DNA from 3 places in the Kitasatospora sp. NPDC059812 genome. Region 2 is predicted to be linked to each of the others. Evidence: predicted binding sites of a transcription regulator. Region 2 holds the regulator's gene; each other region holds the start of a gene.

Region 1 (5,679 bases), on a different contig from region 2:
ACCGTGCCGGTCTTCACGATCGTGCCGTTGCGGGTGTACGGGTAGTCGGGGTACAGCTCGGCGATCTTGTCCGGACCGAAGTCCTGGGCCAGCAGCGAGCGGTCGATCTCCTCCTGGAGGTTCCCGGAGAGGTTCCAGGCCATCGCCTTGAGCCAGGCCACCGAGTCGACCGGGCTCCACTGCTCGGGCTGGTAGTCGCCGTTGACGGCGCCGAGCAGGGCGTACTCCAGCGAGGCCTTCTCGCCGCCGGGGTGCTCGCCGAGCCAGGCGTTCACGCCGTCCGCGTAGGCCTGGAGGTTCTTCTTGGTGTCGGCCGACAGCTTGGTGTCGAACTCCTTCTGTGCCACCTGCCGCCAGCCCATGGTGCGGATGAAGGCGTCGGTGTCGACCTGGCCGTCGCCGAACATCTCGGACAGCCGGCCGGCGGTGATGTGCCGCCGGACGTCCATCTCCCAGAAGCGGTCCTGCGCCTGGACGTAGCCCTGGGCGCGGAAGAGGTCCTCGTTGGTGTCGGCGTAGAGCTGCGGGATGCCGTTGGCGTCCCGCTTGACGTCGACCGGCGCGCTCATGCCCGCCACCTTGACGGTGCCGTCGACCTCCGGGAAGGACGCGCGGACCGCGGTGACCCCGCGGTAGCCGCCGTAGCCGACGCCGGCCACCAGCAGCACGACCAGCACGATCACGATCAGACGGGCGCGCCGGAACTTCTTCGAGCGGGGCATCTGGGTCCTTGCGGTCCTGACTTCGGGGCGGGCGGGCGTGTCCAGGGCCGGGGGCCGTGACAGGGCACCACATTAGGCCGAGTCGGCCGAGCGGCGTGCACGGGGGACGCTCACCGTGGGATCGGAGGAGGTCAACGAGGAGGCCTGGAGGCGGCGGTCGGGGGCCCGGGGAGGAAAAGAAACTAAAGATATGGCAAAATGTTAGACTGAGTAACGATCCGCAACAGGAGCATTGACGCCTTCTTAACGGGTCGCACCCTCCAGCACCACCAGACACCCCGCCCGCCCCTGCCTGCACGAGGTGCCACTGCGTGAACATCGACCACCTGAACCAGCTCCTCCTCGAGTTCTCCGTGATCCTGCTGGTCGCGGTGGTCGCCGTGCGGATATCCACCCGCTCAGGGCTACCGAGCCTGCTGATCTACCTCGGGATCGGCGTCGCCCTGGGCCAGAACGGCATCGGCGTCTCCTTCAACAACGCCGAGCTGACCCAGGTGCTCGGCTACGCGGCCCTCGTGGTGATCCTCGCCGAGGGCGGCCTCAAGACCAGCTGGCGCGAGGTCAGACCCGTGATGCCGGCCGCCACCGTGCTCGCCACCGTCGGCGTCGGGGTCAGCGTGTTCGTCACCGCGGCCGGCGCGCACTGGCTGGTCGGCCTGGACTGGCGGACCTCGATGCTGCTCGGCGCGATCGTCTCCTCCACCGACGCCGCCGCCGTCTTCTCCGTCCTGCGCATGGTCCCGCTGCCGCACCGGCTCACCGGCCTGCTGGAGGCCGAGTCCGGCTTCAACGACGCGCCCGTGGTCATCCTGGTCGTCGCCTTCGCCACCACCGGCGAGCTGGACTCCTGGTACGTCCTGGTCGGCACGATCATCGCCGAGCTGGCGATCGGCGCGGCGGTCGGCTTCGCGGTCGGCAAGCTCGGCGCGTACGGGATCAAGCACGTCGCGCTGCCCTCCTCCGGCCTGTACCCGATCGCCGTGATGGCGCTGACCGTGCTCGCCTACGCGGGCGGCGCACTGCTGCACGGCTCCGGCTTCCTCGCCGTCTACATCTGCGCGGTGATCCTCGGCAACGCCAAGCTGCCGCACGGCCCGGCCGTCCGGGGCTTCGCCGACGGCCTGGCCTGGATCGGGCAGATCGGCATGTTCGTGCTGCTCGGCCTGCTCTGCACGCCCGAGACCATGGGCTCCGCGGTGGTCCCCGCGCTGGTGATCGGCGGCGTGCTGGTCTTCCTGGCCCGGCCGCTGTCCGTGGTGGTGACGCTGACCCCGTTCAAGGTTCCGGGCCGGGAGCAGGCGCTGCTCAGCTGGGCCGGACTGCGCGGGGCGGTGCCCATCGTGCTGGCGACCATCCCGCTGGTGTCGGGCGCGCCGAAGGCCCAGGACGTCTTCAACATCGTCTTCATCCTGGTCGTCGTCTTCACCCTGCTCCAGGGCCCGACCCTGCCCTGGGTGGCCAAGCAGCTGCGGATCGGCGAGGGCTCGATGGGCCAGGACCTGGACATCGAGTCCGCCCCGCTGGAGAAGCTGCACGGGCACCTGCTGTCGGTCGCGCTCTCCCCCGGCTCCCGGATGTCCGGCGTGGAGGTCAGCGAGCTGCGGCTGCCCAAGGGGGCCGCCGTCACCCTGGTGGTGCGGGAGGGCAGCTCCTTCGTGCCGGACAAGGCGACGGTGCTGCGCGGCGGGGACGAGCTGCTGGTGGTCACCACCGACGAGGTCGGCGAGGCGGCCGAGCGGCGGCTGCGGGCCGTGGACAAGGGCGGCAAGCTCGCGGGGTGGCTGCACGGGCGGTGAGCCCGGCGGGTGGGCGGCGGGTGGGCGGCGGGTGGGCGGCGGGTGGTGACCGGAAGACCGGAAGGTCTCACCCGCTGTTCACCTTCGATGGGCAGGACAGTTTTGGACGTGCCTTGTAGTCTGGGGATGCGCGCGACATCTACGCGCGTATATGTATGATGGTCAGATCACACCCAGCATCTGCCTGAAGCAGAGTTGGCGCGACCGTTCGGCGGCCGCGGTCCGGACCTCGGCCACCACGCCGGTCCGGCCCGGTATCTACCCCGGTCGACGCGCGAGAGGACGACTCTCGGCGCCGTCGGGGCCACCCCATGCCCTGCCGCGCTACCAGGCAGCAGGAAGGACCGACCGTGACGGCCCGCCGAACGGTCGACGACCCCGCGGACACCGCGCCCCCGCGTGACACCGCCAACGCCACCCCCGCCGACGGCACCGCCGATGCCGTCGACGCCCCCGCCCCCGTGCGGGTCGGGTACGGCGCACTGCTGCGCACGCCCGGCGCCTGGACGTTCCTGGCACCGGCATTCCTCGCGCGGCTGCCGTACGCGATGCTCAGCATGGGCATCCTGCTGCTCGTCAAGGACACCCACGGCTCGTACGGCACCGCGAGCACCGTCGCGGCCGTCGCCGCCGTCGCCCAGGCCCTGATCGGCCCGCAGACCGGCCGGCTCGCCGACCGGTACGGCCAGACCGCCGTCCTCGTCCCGACCGTCGTGGTGCACGCGGCCTCGGTCGGCGCGCTGATCGCGCTGGCGCTCGGCCACGCACCGGCCTGGAGCCTGTTCCTGGCCGCCGTCCCGGCCGGCGCGAGCGTTCCGCAGATCGGCGCCATGGTCCGGGCCCGCTGGATCGCCGAGTTCACCGCGGACGGCGCGTCCGCCTCGTCCGCGGCCAAGGTGGGCACCGCGTTCGCCTTCGAGTCCGTGACGGACGAGTTCACCTTCGTGATCGGCCCGATCCTGGCCACCGCCGTCGCCACCACGGTCAGCCCCTCGGCCGGGCTGATCGCCGAGGCCACGCTGACCCTCGTCGGCGGCCTGGCCTTCGCCGCCCAGCGGCGCACCGCGCCCGCCCGGGCACTGCCCCAGCCCGGCGTGCGACGCGCCTCCGCGCTCGCCTCCCCCGGCGTCCGGCTGCTGGCCGGGGCCTTCCTCGGGGTGGGCGCCGTGTTCGGCGGCATGCAGGTCTCGGTGAACGCCTTCGCCGACTCGGTCGGGCAGCACGGCGCCGCCGGCACCGTGTACGGGATCTTCGCCGGCGGCTCGATGGTGGCCGGCGTGCTGTACGGCGTGATCGCCTGGCGGCGGTCCGTGCAGCAGCGGATGGTCATGAGCTACGCCCTGCTGGTGCTGGGCTGCTCCACGCTGTGGGCGATGCCCAACCTGGTCGCGCTCGCCGCCGCCGGACTGGTCTGCGGCCTGGCCATCGCGCCGACCCTGATCAGCGGCTACACCCTGGTCGAGACCCTCGTCGCGGACGGCGCCAAGACCGAGGCGTTCACCTGGCTGACCGGCGCCATCGGCCTCGGCCTGGCGGTCGGCCAGATGATCGCCGGGCAGCTGATCGACGGCCACGGGCCGTCCAGCGGGTTCCTGGTGCCGGTGGCCGGCGCCGGCCTGGGCCTGATCGCGCTGGTGTCGCTGCGGCACCTGCTGACCGCGCCGAGCGGGCCTGGTCAGGTCGTCGCGGCCGCACCGGAGCTCGGCGCCGCGGCGCAGCTGGTGGGCGCGGCCAAGGGCTGAGCGGGCACGCGGTGGCGCACCGCGCGAAGCCGTGGGCGGCGCGCGGTGGAAGCCGCGCGGATCCGCGGTGGAGAAGTGTGCGCGGCTCGGCCACGGCTCATCTCACATCGGAGTCGCTGGACTGATTCAGCGGAATGCCGCATCATTGACCATCGTTAGCACTCATCAGGCGAGAGTGCCAGGAGGAAGACAAGTGCCCACGTACCAGTACCAGTGCACCGAGTGCGGCAACGGCCTGGAGGCGGTGCAGAAGTTCACCGACGAGGCGCTGACCACGTGCCCCGACTGCCAGGGACGGCTCCGCAAGGTCTTCTCGGCCGTGGGCGTCGTGTTCAAGGGCTCGGGCTTCTACCGCACCGACAGCCGCTCGTCCTCCAGCAGCACGGTGGGCGCAGGCTCCTCCGGTAGCTCCTCGGCGGCGTCGTCCGGCTCGACCCCGGCGTCGTCCTCGACGTCGTCGACGTCCTCGTCCTCCGGTTCTTCGAGCTCTTCCAGCTCCTCCAGCCCGGCCCCGGCCGCGAGCTGACCTCGGCGCCGGACGCACACAGCGCATCGACAAGGCCCGCCACCCCGCGTTCTCCGCGGGGCGGCGGGCCTTCGTCGTCCCTGCTCGCTGTCACCACTCGCCGCCCCGGTTCGTCAGCCCCGGCGGGCCGGATGCACTCGTGCGGGTGTACGAATTCATCCACAGGGCCCGAGTTGTCCACAGGCTGCGGATAACGGCTTTCCGGGGCGGCGCGCGGCGCACATCGTAGGGGTCGCCGGAGAACGACCGGCCCGCACAGGGGCGGCCCCCCACGACCTCGGTGGTGACCATGACGACCATGAGCCTCTCCGTACCGCTGCCCGCACCCGCCGTACCGCCCCGGCGGGAGGTGCCGCGCTTCCCGCCGATCCGGCGCGGGGCCGGCGGGTGGCACCGCTGGCGGCACGCCGTACGACGCCGGGCCGGGGTGCCCGCGCTGGTGCTGCTCGCGGTGGCCGCGGCGCTCGCGGTCGGGCCCGCACGGGCCGGGCTGCCGTCGCCGCCGGGCGGCCCGGTGGGCCGGACGGGTTGTCAATCCGGTCCGACGGAAGATCACCCGTAACCGGGCAACGACTTCGTCGTTCACGGCGGCATGAAAGGCTTCAAGCAATTCCTGCTGCGTGGAAACGTCGTCGAATTCGCCGTCGCCGTCGTCATCGGCGCGGCCTTCACCAACATCGTCAACGCCTTCGTCAAGGGCGTCATCAATCCGATCGTCGGCGTCTTCGGAACGAAGGACCTGGCGTCCTACAGTTCCTGCCTCAAGGGGCCCTGCGAGCTGAACGCCACCGGCGAGGTCACGTCCGGGATCCTCATCCTGTGGGGATCGGTGCTCAGCGCCCTGCTGCAGTTCCTGATCACGGCGGCCGTCGTCTACTTCGTCCTGATCGTGC
Region 2 (5,679 bases):
TGGGCGGCGATGCGGTGCTCCTTGGTGCCGGGGAGCAGGTGGTCGACCAGGACGCCGAGGCGCCGGCCCGGGCCGGGGGCGAAGTCGGCGACGATCGCGGGCAGGTCGTCCACGCCCTCCAGGTACTCGACGACCACGCCCTCGATCCGCAGGTCGTCGCCCCAGACCCGCTCGACCAGTTCGGCGTCGTGCCGGCCCTCGACGTAGATCCGCGACTCGCGGGCGACCCGGGCCCGGGCGCCGGGGACGGCGACCGAGCCGGAGGCGGTGCGGCCCGGCGTGCGGGAGGGGGCGGGGCCGGCCGGGCGCACCAGGGTGACCGTCCGGCCCTCCAGCAGGAAGCCGCGCGGCACCAGCGGGAACACCCGGAGCTTGCCGAAGCGGTCCTCCAGGGTGACGGTGAAGCCCTCGGCGGTCTTCTCGCAGCGCACCACCGCGCCGCAGAAGCCGGTGGCGGCCTCCTCCACCACCAGGTCCCGTTCGGCGGTCACCTCCGGGGCGGGCTGCTGCTTCTTCCACGGCGGGGTCAGGTCGGGTCCGTACTGGCGGCTGTGCATGAAAGCGACTATACGGACGGACCGTCAGAGGCCCGGCGCGCCCCAGACCGGGAACCAGCGGCTGAGGTCCTTCTCCAGCCGCAGGTCGTTCCCGAGCGTCGCGTTGACCTGGAGCTCCAGCGGGCTGTTGCGCCGCTCCCCGCCGCCGGGCATCGGGGCGAAGGGGTAGAAGGTGCCGCGCTTGTAGAGGTAGACCAGAGCCAGCGACTGCCCGTCCGGGTTGCGGAAGCCGACCAGCGAGCAGAGCAGCTGCGGCCCGAAGCCGTTCGCCTCCAGCTCGCTGTTGACCGCGTGCAGGTCGTTGACCAGGTCCGGCAGTTCCTCGGGGGTGTGCCGGGCGAGCAGCCAGGAGTAGCCGTAGCCGTCCTTGGAGGCCTCGACCGGGACGCCGCCGCGCTCGGTGTCGGCGTCGAGCAGCGCCCGCACCTGCTGTTCGACCTGGCCGAAGGCCGCGCCCTCGACGGCGGCGAAGCAGACCGAGCCGAGCCCGGTGGGGGTGAACCCGGCCGCGGCCTCCAGGGTGAGGGCGGCGGACGGGACGCCGAACAGCTGGTCGAGGTCGGGCTTGACGGGCTTGGTGCGCCCGAACAGGGTGTCCAGGATTCCCACGGCGGTCCTTTCGGGGGAGGGAGTCGGGAGGAGCCAGGAGGGGGGCGGGAGGGCCGCAGGGGGCCGGGGCCTCAGCGGCCGAGCTGCTCGGAGATCTTCGCCAGCTCCGCGAGCCGCTTCTCCAGCGTCGGGTGGGTGGAGAACAGCTGCGAGGCGGTCTCCCGGGCGCTCAGCGCGGGGGCGAAGTAGAAGGCGTTGTAGGGCTGTGCCTGGCGCAGGTCCTTGCTGGGGATGGCGGCGATCTGGCCGGTGACCTTGGTGAGCGCGGAGGCGAGGGCGCTGGGCCGGCCGGTGAGCTGGGCGGCGGCGCGGTCGGCGGCGAGTTCCCGGTAGCGGGACAGGAGCCGGGTGAGCAGGAAGCTGATGGCGTAGACGACCATCGACACCAGCGGGATGATCAGGGCGACGATGGCCGCGTTCTGGTCGTTGTTGTTGCGGTTGCCGCCCATGAACCCGCCGTACATGGCGATCCGGGTCATGGCCCCGGCGAGGACGCCGAGGAAGCCGGCGATGGTCATCACCGCGACGTCCCGGTGGGCGACGTGGGACAGCTCGTGGGCGAGGACGCCCTCCAGTTCCTCGGGCTCCAGCCGGCGCAGCAGGCCGGTGGTGACGCACACCACGGCGTTCTGCGGGTTGCGGCCGGTGGCGAAGGCGTTCGGCATGTCGTTGTCGGCGACCGCCACCCGGGGTTTGGGCATGTCGGCCAGCGCGCAGAGCCGGTCGATGGTGCCGTGCAGTTGCGGGTACTGCTCAGGGGTCACCTGGTGGGCGCCCATGGCCCGTTCGGTGATCTTGTCGCTGAACCAGAACTGGGCCACGAACAGCCCGCCGGAGATCAGGACGATCAGTGGCCAGGCGCCGCGCAGCAGCACGATCAGCAGACCGGTGAAACCGACGTACAGCAGCCCGATCACGAACATCGTCACGACCATGCGGCCGGTCAGGCCGCGGTCGGGCGCGAAACGGGTGTGCTGGCCCGAGCTCGACATTGCTTGCTCCTCCATTCGCCGTCGTCTTCGATGCTGCCACCCGGACGGCCCTGCGGCACCACCCCCGCGCCGGGAACTGCGGGCAGGATCACTCCGGCCGGGCCGTTCCTGCCGTTGGGCCCGGGCCTTACACTGGCAGGTACGGTTTTGGCACTCGCAGGTTCAGAGTGCCAAAGCGGGTGCCGGAGCCGGGATCCTCCCGGAGCGGGCAGCAGCATGCGTGACACGAACGGACAACGTGCGAAGACGGAGGTGTGTGCCCCATGGCCGGTGAGGTTCGCCAGCTGGACGACCGCAAGCTCGCCGTGCTCCGCGCGATCGTCCAGGACTACGTGGGCACCGAGGAGCCGGTCGGCTCCAAGGCCCTGGTGGAGCGGCACAACCTCGGAGTCTCCCCGGCGACCGTGCGCAACGACATGGCGGCGCTGGAGGAGGAGGGCTACATCCACCAGCCGCACACCAGCGCCGGGCGCATCCCCACCGACAAGGGGTACCGCCTGTTCGTCGACAAGCTCGCCGAGGTCAAGCCGATGAGCGCCCCCGAGCGCCGGGCGATCCGGCACTTCCTGGACGGCGCCGTCGACCTGGACGACGTGGTCATGCGGACGGTGCGGCTGCTCGCCCAGCTCACCCGGCAGGTCGCGGTGGTGCAGTACCCCTCGCTGTCGCGGTCCACCGTCCGGCACATCGAGCTGGTGGCGCTGGCACCGACCAAGGTGATGCTGGTCCTGATCACCAACACCGGCCGGGTCGAGCAGCGGATGGTCGACTGCCCGGGCCCGGTCGGCGAGACGGTCCTGGCGGACCTGCGGGCCCGGATCAACGCGCGGGCCGTCGGCCAGCGGCTGCCGGACGTGCCGGGGTTCCTGGAGGAGCTCCCGGCAGGTTTCGAGCCGCCGGACCGCCCGACCGTCAGCACGGTCCTGGCGACGCTGTTCGAAGCGCTCGCCGAGCAGAACGAGGAGCGGATCATGCTGGCCGGCACGGCCAACCTGACCCGCTTCGGGCACGACTTCCCCCTGACCATCCAGCCGGTGCTGGAAGCCCTGGAGGAGCAGGTCGTCCTGCTCCGTCTCCTGGGTGAGACGGCGGACGCCGCGATGACGGTCCGGATCGGGCGGGAGATCGCCTACGAGGGGCTGAATTCCACCTCGGTGGTGTCGGTCGGTTACGGTTCGGGCGACGAGAGCGTGGCCAAACTGGGTGTGATCGGTCCGACCCGGATGGACTATCCGGGCACAATGGGGGCGGTGCGTGCGGTGGCGCGGTACGTGGGCCAGATCCTGGCCGAGTCGTAGCACAGGCCGCCGTCGGAACCTCTGACGGCGGTGTCCAGTCGCAGCACTACTACAGGCGGAACAAGCGGAGCATTTGGTGGCCACGGACTACTACGCGGTACTCGGCGTCCGACGGGATGCGGGGCAGGACGAGATCAAGAAGGCCTTCCGACGCCTGGCACGCGAACTGCACCCGGACGTCAACCCGGACCCGAAGACGCAGGAGCGGTTCAAGGAGATCAACGCCGCTTACGAGGTGCTCTCCGACCCGCAGAAGCGCCAGGTCTACGACCTCGGCGGTGACCCGCTCTCGCCGGGCGGCGGGGGCGCGGGCGGCTTCGGCGCGGGGGCGGCCGGCTTCGGCTTCTCCGACATCATGGACGCCTTCTTCGGCGCCGCGGCCGGCCAGCGCGGCCCGCGCTCGCGCACCCGCCGCGGCCAGGACGCCATGATCCGGCTGGAGATCACCCTGGAGGAGGCCGCCTTCGGCACCACCAAGGAACTCCAGGTCGACACGGCCGTCACCTGCACCACGTGCAGCGGTGAGGGCGCGGCCCCCGGCACCTCCGCGCAGACCTGCGACATGTGTCGCGGCAGGGGCGAGGTCTCCCAGGTCACCCGGTCGTTCCTGGGCCAGGTCATGACCTCCCGGCCCTGCCCGCAGTGCCAGGGCTTCGGCACGGTCGTGCCGACCCCGTGCCCGGAGTGCGCCGGCGACGGCCGGGTCCGCGCCCGGCGCACCCTGACGGTCAAGATCCCGGCCGGTGTCGACAACGGCACCCGGATCCAGCTGGCCGGCGAGGGCGAGGTCGGCCCCGGCGGCGGCCCGGCCGGCGACCTGTACGTCGAGATCGCCGAGACCACCCACACCGTCTTCCAGCGGCGCGGGGACGATCTGCACTGCACCGTCACCATCCCGATGACGGCCGCGTCCCTCGGCACCCAGGTGCCGCTGCAGACCCTGGACGGGCTGGAGGAGCTCGACATCAGGCCCGGCACCCAGTCCGGCCAGTCGATCCCGCTGCACGGCCGCGGCATCACGCACCTGCGCGGCGGCGGCCGAGGCGACCTGATAGTGCATGTCGAGGTGCAGACGCCCACCAAGCTCGACCCCGAGCAGGAGGAGCTGCTGCGCCGGCTCGCGGTGCTGCGCGGCGAGGAGCGGCCGTCCGGCCAGTTCGCGCCGGGCCAGCAGGGCCTGTTCTCGCGCCTCAAGGACGCGTTCAACGGCCGCTAGGCCCTAGGCCGGGGCCGCTCGCTGGGCCCTGGCCGTCCGCGCGGGGGTGCCGGGTTCTGCCCGGCGCCCCTTTCGCGTTCCCGATCCGCCCCACCCCCCGGAGGTTCCCCGCATGACCGCCCCCGTCTTCGTCGTCGAGACCGAGCGGATCGCCGCCGCCGCGCCCGGCTCCGTGGTGCGCCTCGACGGGCCGGAGGGGCGGCACGCGGCCGCGGTGAAGCGGCTGGCGGCGGGCGAGGCGGTGACCCTCGCCGACGGGCTGGGCCTCGGGGTGGACGGGACGGTCGCCGCGGTGCTCGGCAAGGACGCGATCGACGTCACGGTGGCCGCCGTCCGCCGGGAGCCCGAGCCGGCGCCGCGGATCGTCGTCGTCCAGGCGCTGCCCAAGGGCGACCGCGGCGAGCTCGCGGTGGAGACCATGACCGAGGTCGGCGTGGACGTGATCGTCCCGTGGGCCGCCTCGCGCTGCATCACGCAGTGGAAGGGCGAGCGGGGCGCCAAGGCGCTGGCCAAGTGGCGGGCCACCGCCCGGGAGGCCGGCAAGCAGTCCCGCCGGCTGCGCTTCCCCGAGGTGCGCGAGCCGGCGACCACCCGGCAGCTGGCGCCGCTGCTGGCCCAGGCCGCGTTCGCCGCCGTGCTGCACGAGGAGGGCGCCGAGCCGCTGGCGCTGGCCGCGCTGCCCGCGGCCGGGGACGTGGTGCTGGTGGTCGGCCCGGAGGGCGGGGTCTCCCCGGAGGAGCTGGCCGCGTTCGCCGAGGCGGGCGCCGGGCCGTACCGGCTGGGCCCCTCGGTGCTGCGCACCTCCACCGCCGGGGTGGCCGCCGGCGCCCTGCTGCTGGGGCGCACCGGCCGCTGGTCGTAGCCGGCCCGCCCGTGCGGTCGGAGTCTGCCCGAACCGGCCCGCGCCGTGCGCGCGCGTGCCTACGCTGACCGCGTGACGGAACCCCTGAGCACCTCTGCGGGCGCCTACCTGCGCCACCCCCATCTGCACGGTGACCTGGTCACCT
Region 3 (5,679 bases), on a different contig from region 2:
GCCTCGACCACCCCAGCACTGACCCGAAGGACCTTAAGGACACCCGCCATGGCTGACGAACCGCTCGTCCTCGGCATCGAGACCTCCTGCGACGAGACCGGCGTCGGCATCGTGCGCGGCACCACGCTGCTGGCCGACGCGGTCGCCTCCAGCGTCAACGACCACGCCCGCTTCGGCGGCGTCGTCCCGGAGATCGCCAGTCGCGCCCACCTGGAGGCGATGGTCCCGACCATCCAGCGCGCGCTGGACACCGCCGGCGTCAAGGCGAGCGACCTGGACGGCATCGCGGTCACCGCCGGCCCCGGCCTGGCCGGCGCGCTGCTGGTCGGTGTCAGTGCCGCCAAGGCGTACGCCTGGGCGCTGGACAAGCCGCTGTACGGGGTCAACCACCTCGCCTCGCACATCTGCGTCGACCAGTTGGAGCACGGCCGGCTGCCGTCGCCGACGATGGCGCTGCTGGTCTCCGGCGGGCACTCCTCGCTGCTGCTCAGCGAGGACATCACCAGCGACGTCCGCCCGCTCGGCGCGACCATCGACGACGCGGCCGGCGAGGCCTTCGACAAGGTCGCCCGGGTGCTCGGCCTGGGCTTCCCGGGCGGCCCGGTGGTCGACCGCACCGCCCGCGAGGGCGACCCCAAGGCGATCGCCTTCCCACGCGGCCTGAGCGGCCGCAACGACCCCGCGTACGACTTCTCCTTCTCCGGTCTGAAGACCGCCGTCGCCCGCTGGGTGGAGGCCAAGCGCCGGGCCGGCGAGGAGGTGCCGATCGCCGACGTGGCGGCGTCCTTCCAGGAGGCCGTCACCGACGTGCTCACCCGCAAGGCCGTCAAGGCGTGCCGGGACAACGGCGTCGACCACCTGATGATCGGCGGCGGGGTGGCCGCCAACTCGCGGCTGCGCGAGATGGCCCAGCAGCGCTGCGACCGGGCCGGCATCCGGCTGCGGGTGCCCCGGCCGGGCCTGTGCACCGACAACGGCGCGATGGTGGCCGCGCTGGGCTCCGAGATGGTGTGGCGTGACCGCACGCCGTCCGCGCTCGACCTGTCCGCCGACTCCTCGCTGCCGGTGACCGAGGCGCACGTGCCGGCTGCGGACGTCCGGCACGGCGACGTCCACGGCCAGGCGTACCAGGCCCTCACCGGCGGCGCCGAGTGACCGTCGCCGCGATGTGGGAGGCCCGCGCCGCCACCGGCCGCGGGGCCGAACTCGCCTCCTGGGTACGGGAGGTGGCGCTGCCCGCGGTGCGCGGCTCGGCCGGGCTGGTCCGCACCGAGCTGCTCGGCGCGCCCGGCGAACGGGTGCTGCTGATCACCTGGTGGACCGGCGAGCCGGTGCCGGTCGCCGACCCGCCGGCCGACCTGCTCGGCCGCCCGGTGCACCGCTGGTCCTTCACCAGCGAGCACGTCGAATAGGCGCTGTCCGGGAACCGCCGCCCCGACCGCTACCGTGCATAGCTGAGAAGAAGCTGGACGGGAACCGGGAGCGCGCTGCGGTGAACAGGGACGGTCGGAGCAGGACCAGGACGTACGCGGTGGGGGCGCTGGCCCTGCTGGCCCTGGCCACCGGATGCGGCGACAACGGGGGCGCCGCCGCCCCGGCGGCGGCCGGCGGCAGCTCGGCGGCCACGCCCCAGCCCGCCGGCGGCGGCGCCGTGCCGACCAGCCCGGCCGGCGCGCCCACCACCGCGGCCCCGGCCGGCGGGGACCCGGCGGCCTGGGCGAAGTGGAACCTCAAGCCGCTGGCGCCGGCCCCCGCGCCGCCCGCGGACAAGCCCATCAAGCTCGAACGGACCGGCCCCGTACCGGTGTTCAGCGAGGTGAAGACGAGCGACAAGGTCGTCTTCATCACCATCGACGACGGCGCCGAGAAGGACCCGAAGTTCGTCGAGATGCTGACCGAGCTCAAGGTGCCGATCTCGATGTTCCTGACCCGGGACATCGTCAAGAACGACTACGGCTACTTCAAGCCGCTCCAGGCGCTCGGCAACCACATCCAGAACCACACCGTGGACCACCCGGTGATGAGCAAGATCCCGGCGGAGAAGCAGAAGTCCGAGATCTGCGACGCGCAGTCCGCGCTCACCCAGCAGTACGGCACCGCCCCGCTGCTGTTCCGCCCGCCGTTCGGGGACGGCGCCAACACCCCGACGCTGAACAACTCGGTCCAGCAGTGCGGCCCGCGCGCGATGGTGCTCTGGCGCGAGTCGATGCAGATCCACGACATGCAGTACCAGGCGGCGGACAAGAAGCTGAAGTCCGGCGACATCATCCTGGCGCACTTCCGCGGCCCGAAGGAGCTCAAGGGCGCCACGATGACCCAGATGTTCGGCGACCTGCTGGCCCGGATCCAGGAGCAGGGCTTCTCGGTGGCCCGGCTGGAGGACTACATCCAGGCGCCCACCTCGTAGTCCGTGCGCCCGCCTCGTGGCCGCCTCAGGCGGGCCGGCCGAGCATCATCAGCGGCCCGTTGTCGGTGCGGCTGAGGATCACCGTGACGGCGTTCGGCCCGGAGGGCTTGAGCTGGCGGCGCAGCTCCTCCGGGGTGATCGCCATCCCGCGCTTCTTGATCACCACCGTGCCGACCCCGCGCTCGCGCAGCAGCGCCTTCAGCCGCTTGATGTGGAACGGCAGCACGTCGGTGAGCTCGAAGGCGTGCGCGTACGGGGTGGCGACCAGCCGGTCCGAGGTGAGGTAGGCGATCTTCGGGTCGATCAGCCGGCCGCCCACCTGCTCGGCCACCTCGGCCACCAGATGGGCCCGGATCACCGCGCCGTCCGGCTCGTACAGGTAGCGCCCGACCGGGCCGGCCGGCGGGTCGGGCAGGTCGCCGCCGGTGAGGCTGGCGGCCTGCGGCAGCAGGGTGGCGCGGTGCGGGCGGGCGGCCCCGGTGCCGAACCAGAGCACCGCCTCCTTCACGTCGCCGTGGTCGGAGACCCACTCCGCCTCGGCGTCGGCCGGGACGGCCTCGTGCGGGATGCCCGGGGCCACCTTCAGCGCGCCGATCGGGGTCCGGCGGCCGGCCTCGATCGCCCAGGAGAGCGGCGGGGCGTACGCCTCCGGGTCGAACACCCGGCCGCGCGCCGTGCGCCGCGCCGGGTCGGTGAACACCGCGTCGTAGCCGGCGACGTCCACCTCGGCGACGTCCGCGCAGCGCACCCGGACCAGGTCGGTCAGGCCCAGCGCGGCCGCGTTGGCGGCGGTGGCGGCGCAGGCCGCCGGGTCCTTGTCGACGGCCAGCACCTCGATCCCGGCCCTGGCCAGCGCCAGCACGTCCCCGCCGATGCCGCAGCACAGGTCGGCCAGCCGGCGGACGCCCAGCTCGGCGAAGCGGCGCGCCCGCCACTCGGCCACGCTGCGCCGGGTGGACTGCTCGACGCCGTTGGGCGTGAAGTACATCAGGTCGGCGTCCGCCCCGAACTTCGCCCGCGCCCGCTGCCGCAGCCGGGCCTGCCCGAAGGCCGCCGAGACCAGCTCGGCCGGGTGCCCCCGCCGCAGCCTGGTGGCCAGCGCCAGCTCCTCCTCGGGCGTGAACTCGCGCAGTTCGGCGAGCAGGGCCTGGCCCTCGGGGGTCAGCAGGGGCTGGAGGTTCTCGGTGTCCACGGGGCCATTCTGGCGGGTTGGCCGTCCCACCGGCTCCGACGGTGCCGGCGCGGTGGGGCGGGGCGGTCGCACGGGTGTACGGCTCCGCGCCCGCGGTTCGGGATGCCCGGGCGCGCCGTTGGCACTCTGGTTGACTGAGTGCTAACACCGGCCTATGGTCGTCCTTGGCACTCCCCACTGGGGGAGTGCTAACGCGAAGACGTGTGCCTGACCCCCGCGACGGCAGGCCCGCAGGTTCGCTCCTACCCGTTAGAAACCCCGTAATCTCCGAAGGGGAGCTCGGACGTGACCACCAGCAGCAAGGTTGCCATCAAGCCGCTTGAGGACCGCATCGTGGTCCAGCCGCTCGACGCCGAGACCACCACGGCCTCCGGCCTGGTTATCCCGGACACCGCCAAGGAGAAGCCCCAGGAGGGCGTCGTCCTGGCCGTCGGCCCGGGTCGCTTCGAGGACGGCCAGCGTCTGCCGCTCGACGTCGCCGTCGGTGACATCGTCCTGTACTCGAAGTACGGCGGCACCGAGGTGAAGTACCAGGGCGAGGAGTACCTGGTTCTCTCCGCTCGCGACGTTCTCGCCATCATCGAGAAGTAAGTCGTTCCGACCCGCCCCGGATCCGTGTCCCAAGTGACAGGGGCCCGGGGCGTGGTTGTTGGTTCACGTAGTCCGGCGGCCGGTGGGCCGGCCGAAGCCCCGAGGGAATAGGGAACATGGCGAAGATCCTGCAGTTCAACGAGGACGCCCGCCGCTCGCTGGAGCGCGGTGTCAACAAGCTGGCCGACACCGTCAAGGTGACCATCGGCCCCAAGGGCCGCAACGTCGTCATCGACAAGAAGTTCGGCGCCCCGACCATCACCAACGACGGTGTGACCATCGCCCGTGAGGTCGAGCTGGACGACCCGTACGAGAACCTTGGCGCGCAGCTCGTCAAGGAGGTCGCCACCAAGACCAACGACGTCGCGGGTGACGGCACCACCACCGCCACCGTGCTGGCCCAGGCCCTGGTCAACGAGGGTCTGCGCAACGTCGCCGCCGGTGCCGGCCCGGCCGCCCTGAAGAAGGGCATCGACAAGGCCGTCGCCGCCGTCTCCGAGCACCTGCTCTCGGTGGCCCGCGAGATCGAGGGCAAGGACGACGTCGCCGCCGTCGCGTCCCTCTCCGCCCAGGACACCCAGGTCGGCGAGCTGATCGCCGAGGCGATCGACAAGGTCGGCAAGGACGGTGTCATCACCGTCGAGGAGTCGAACACCTTCGGCGTGGAGCTGGACTTCACCGAGGGCATGCAGTTCGACAAGGGCTACCTGTCGCCGTACTTCGTCACCGACGCGGAGCGGCAGGAGGCGGTCCTGGAGGACCCGTACATCCTGATCAACCAGGGCAAGATCTCCTCCATCCAGGAGCTGCTGCCGCTGCTGGAGAAGATCCTCCAGGGCGGTGCCTCCCGGCCGCTGCTGATCATCGCCGAGGACGTCGACGGCGAGGCGCTGTCCACCCTCGTGGTGAACAAGATCCGCGGCACCTTCAACGCGGTCGCCGTCAAGGCCCCGGGCTTCGGCGACCGCCGCAAGGCGATCCTCGGCGACCTGGCCACCCTGACCGGCGGCACGGTCATCTCCGAGGAGGTCGGCCTCAAGCTCGACCAGGTCGGCGTGGACGTGCTGGGCACCGCCCGCCGCGTGACCATCACCAAGGACGAGACCACCGTCGTCGACGGTGCCGGTGACAGCGAGGCCGTGGCCGGCCGCGTCGCCCAGATCAAGGGTGAGATCGCCGCCACCGACTCCGACTGGGACCGCGAGAAGCTGCAGGAGCGCCTGGCCAAGCTGGCCGGCGGCGTCTGCGTCATCAAGGTCGGCGCCGCCACCGAGGTGGAGCTGAAGGAGCGCAAGCACCGCCTGGAGGACGCCATCTCGGCGACCCGTGCCGCGGTCGAGGAGGGCATCGTCGCCGGTGGCGGCGCCTCCCTGGTGCACGCCGCCAAGGTGCTGGACGGCGGCCTGGGCCTGTCGGGCGACGAGGCGACCGGTGTCGCGGTCGTCCGCAAGGCGCTGCACGAGCCGCTGCGCTGGATCGCCCAGAACGC

Evidence for each region. Region 2 encodes HrcA, which represses chaperone genes, less so after heat shock. Its sites were predicted from a motif close to TTNGCACTCNGNNNNNCNGAGTGCNAA; they were not measured.
Region 1: a site for HrcA is predicted at 4,416-4,442, ahead of ACFV6D_RS19915 (FmdB family zinc ribbon protein). Genes of this name have one in related genera too.
Region 3: a site for HrcA is predicted at 3,718-3,744, ahead of groES (co-chaperone GroES). Genes of this name have one in related genera too.

Annotation. Positions count from the first base shown of each region.
Region 1 covers NZ_JBHWIO010000036.1:68,960-74,638, forward strand. The annotation lists gene ACFV6D_RS19900 (penicillin acylase family protein) at 1-722, opposite strand, end outside; gene ACFV6D_RS19905 (potassium/proton antiporter) at 1,034-2,518, shown strand; gene ACFV6D_RS19910 (MFS transporter) at 2,869-4,260, shown strand; gene ACFV6D_RS19915 (FmdB family zinc ribbon protein) at 4,454-4,786, shown strand; gene ACFV6D_RS19920 (hypothetical protein) at 5,085-5,348, shown strand; gene mscL (large conductance mechanosensitive channel protein MscL) at 5,379-5,679, shown strand, end outside.
Region 2 covers NZ_JBHWIO010000008.1:35,747-41,425, reverse strand. The annotation lists gene ACFV6D_RS06445 (DUF3097 domain-containing protein) at 1-557, opposite strand, end outside; gene ACFV6D_RS06440 (hypothetical protein) at 582-1,166, opposite strand; gene htpX (zinc metalloprotease HtpX) at 1,238-2,158, opposite strand; gene hrcA (heat-inducible transcriptional repressor HrcA) at 2,422-3,456, shown strand; gene dnaJ (molecular chaperone DnaJ) at 3,533-4,672, shown strand; gene ACFV6D_RS06420 (16S rRNA (uracil(1498)-N(3))-methyltransferase) at 4,785-5,534, shown strand; gene ACFV6D_RS06415 (PDZ domain-containing protein) at 5,607-5,679, shown strand, end outside.
Region 3 covers NZ_JBHWIO010000009.1:64,466-70,144, forward strand. The annotation lists gene rimI (ribosomal protein S18-alanine N-acetyltransferase) at 1-56, shown strand, start outside; gene tsaD (tRNA (adenosine(37)-N6)-threonylcarbamoyltransferase complex transferase subunit TsaD) at 49-1,155, shown strand; gene ACFV6D_RS07320 (hypothetical protein) at 1,167-1,412, shown strand; gene ACFV6D_RS07325 (polysaccharide deacetylase family protein) at 1,493-2,407, shown strand; gene ACFV6D_RS07330 (methyltransferase domain-containing protein) at 2,433-3,599, opposite strand; gene groES (co-chaperone GroES) at 3,885-4,190, shown strand; gene groL (chaperonin GroEL) at 4,307-5,679, shown strand, end outside.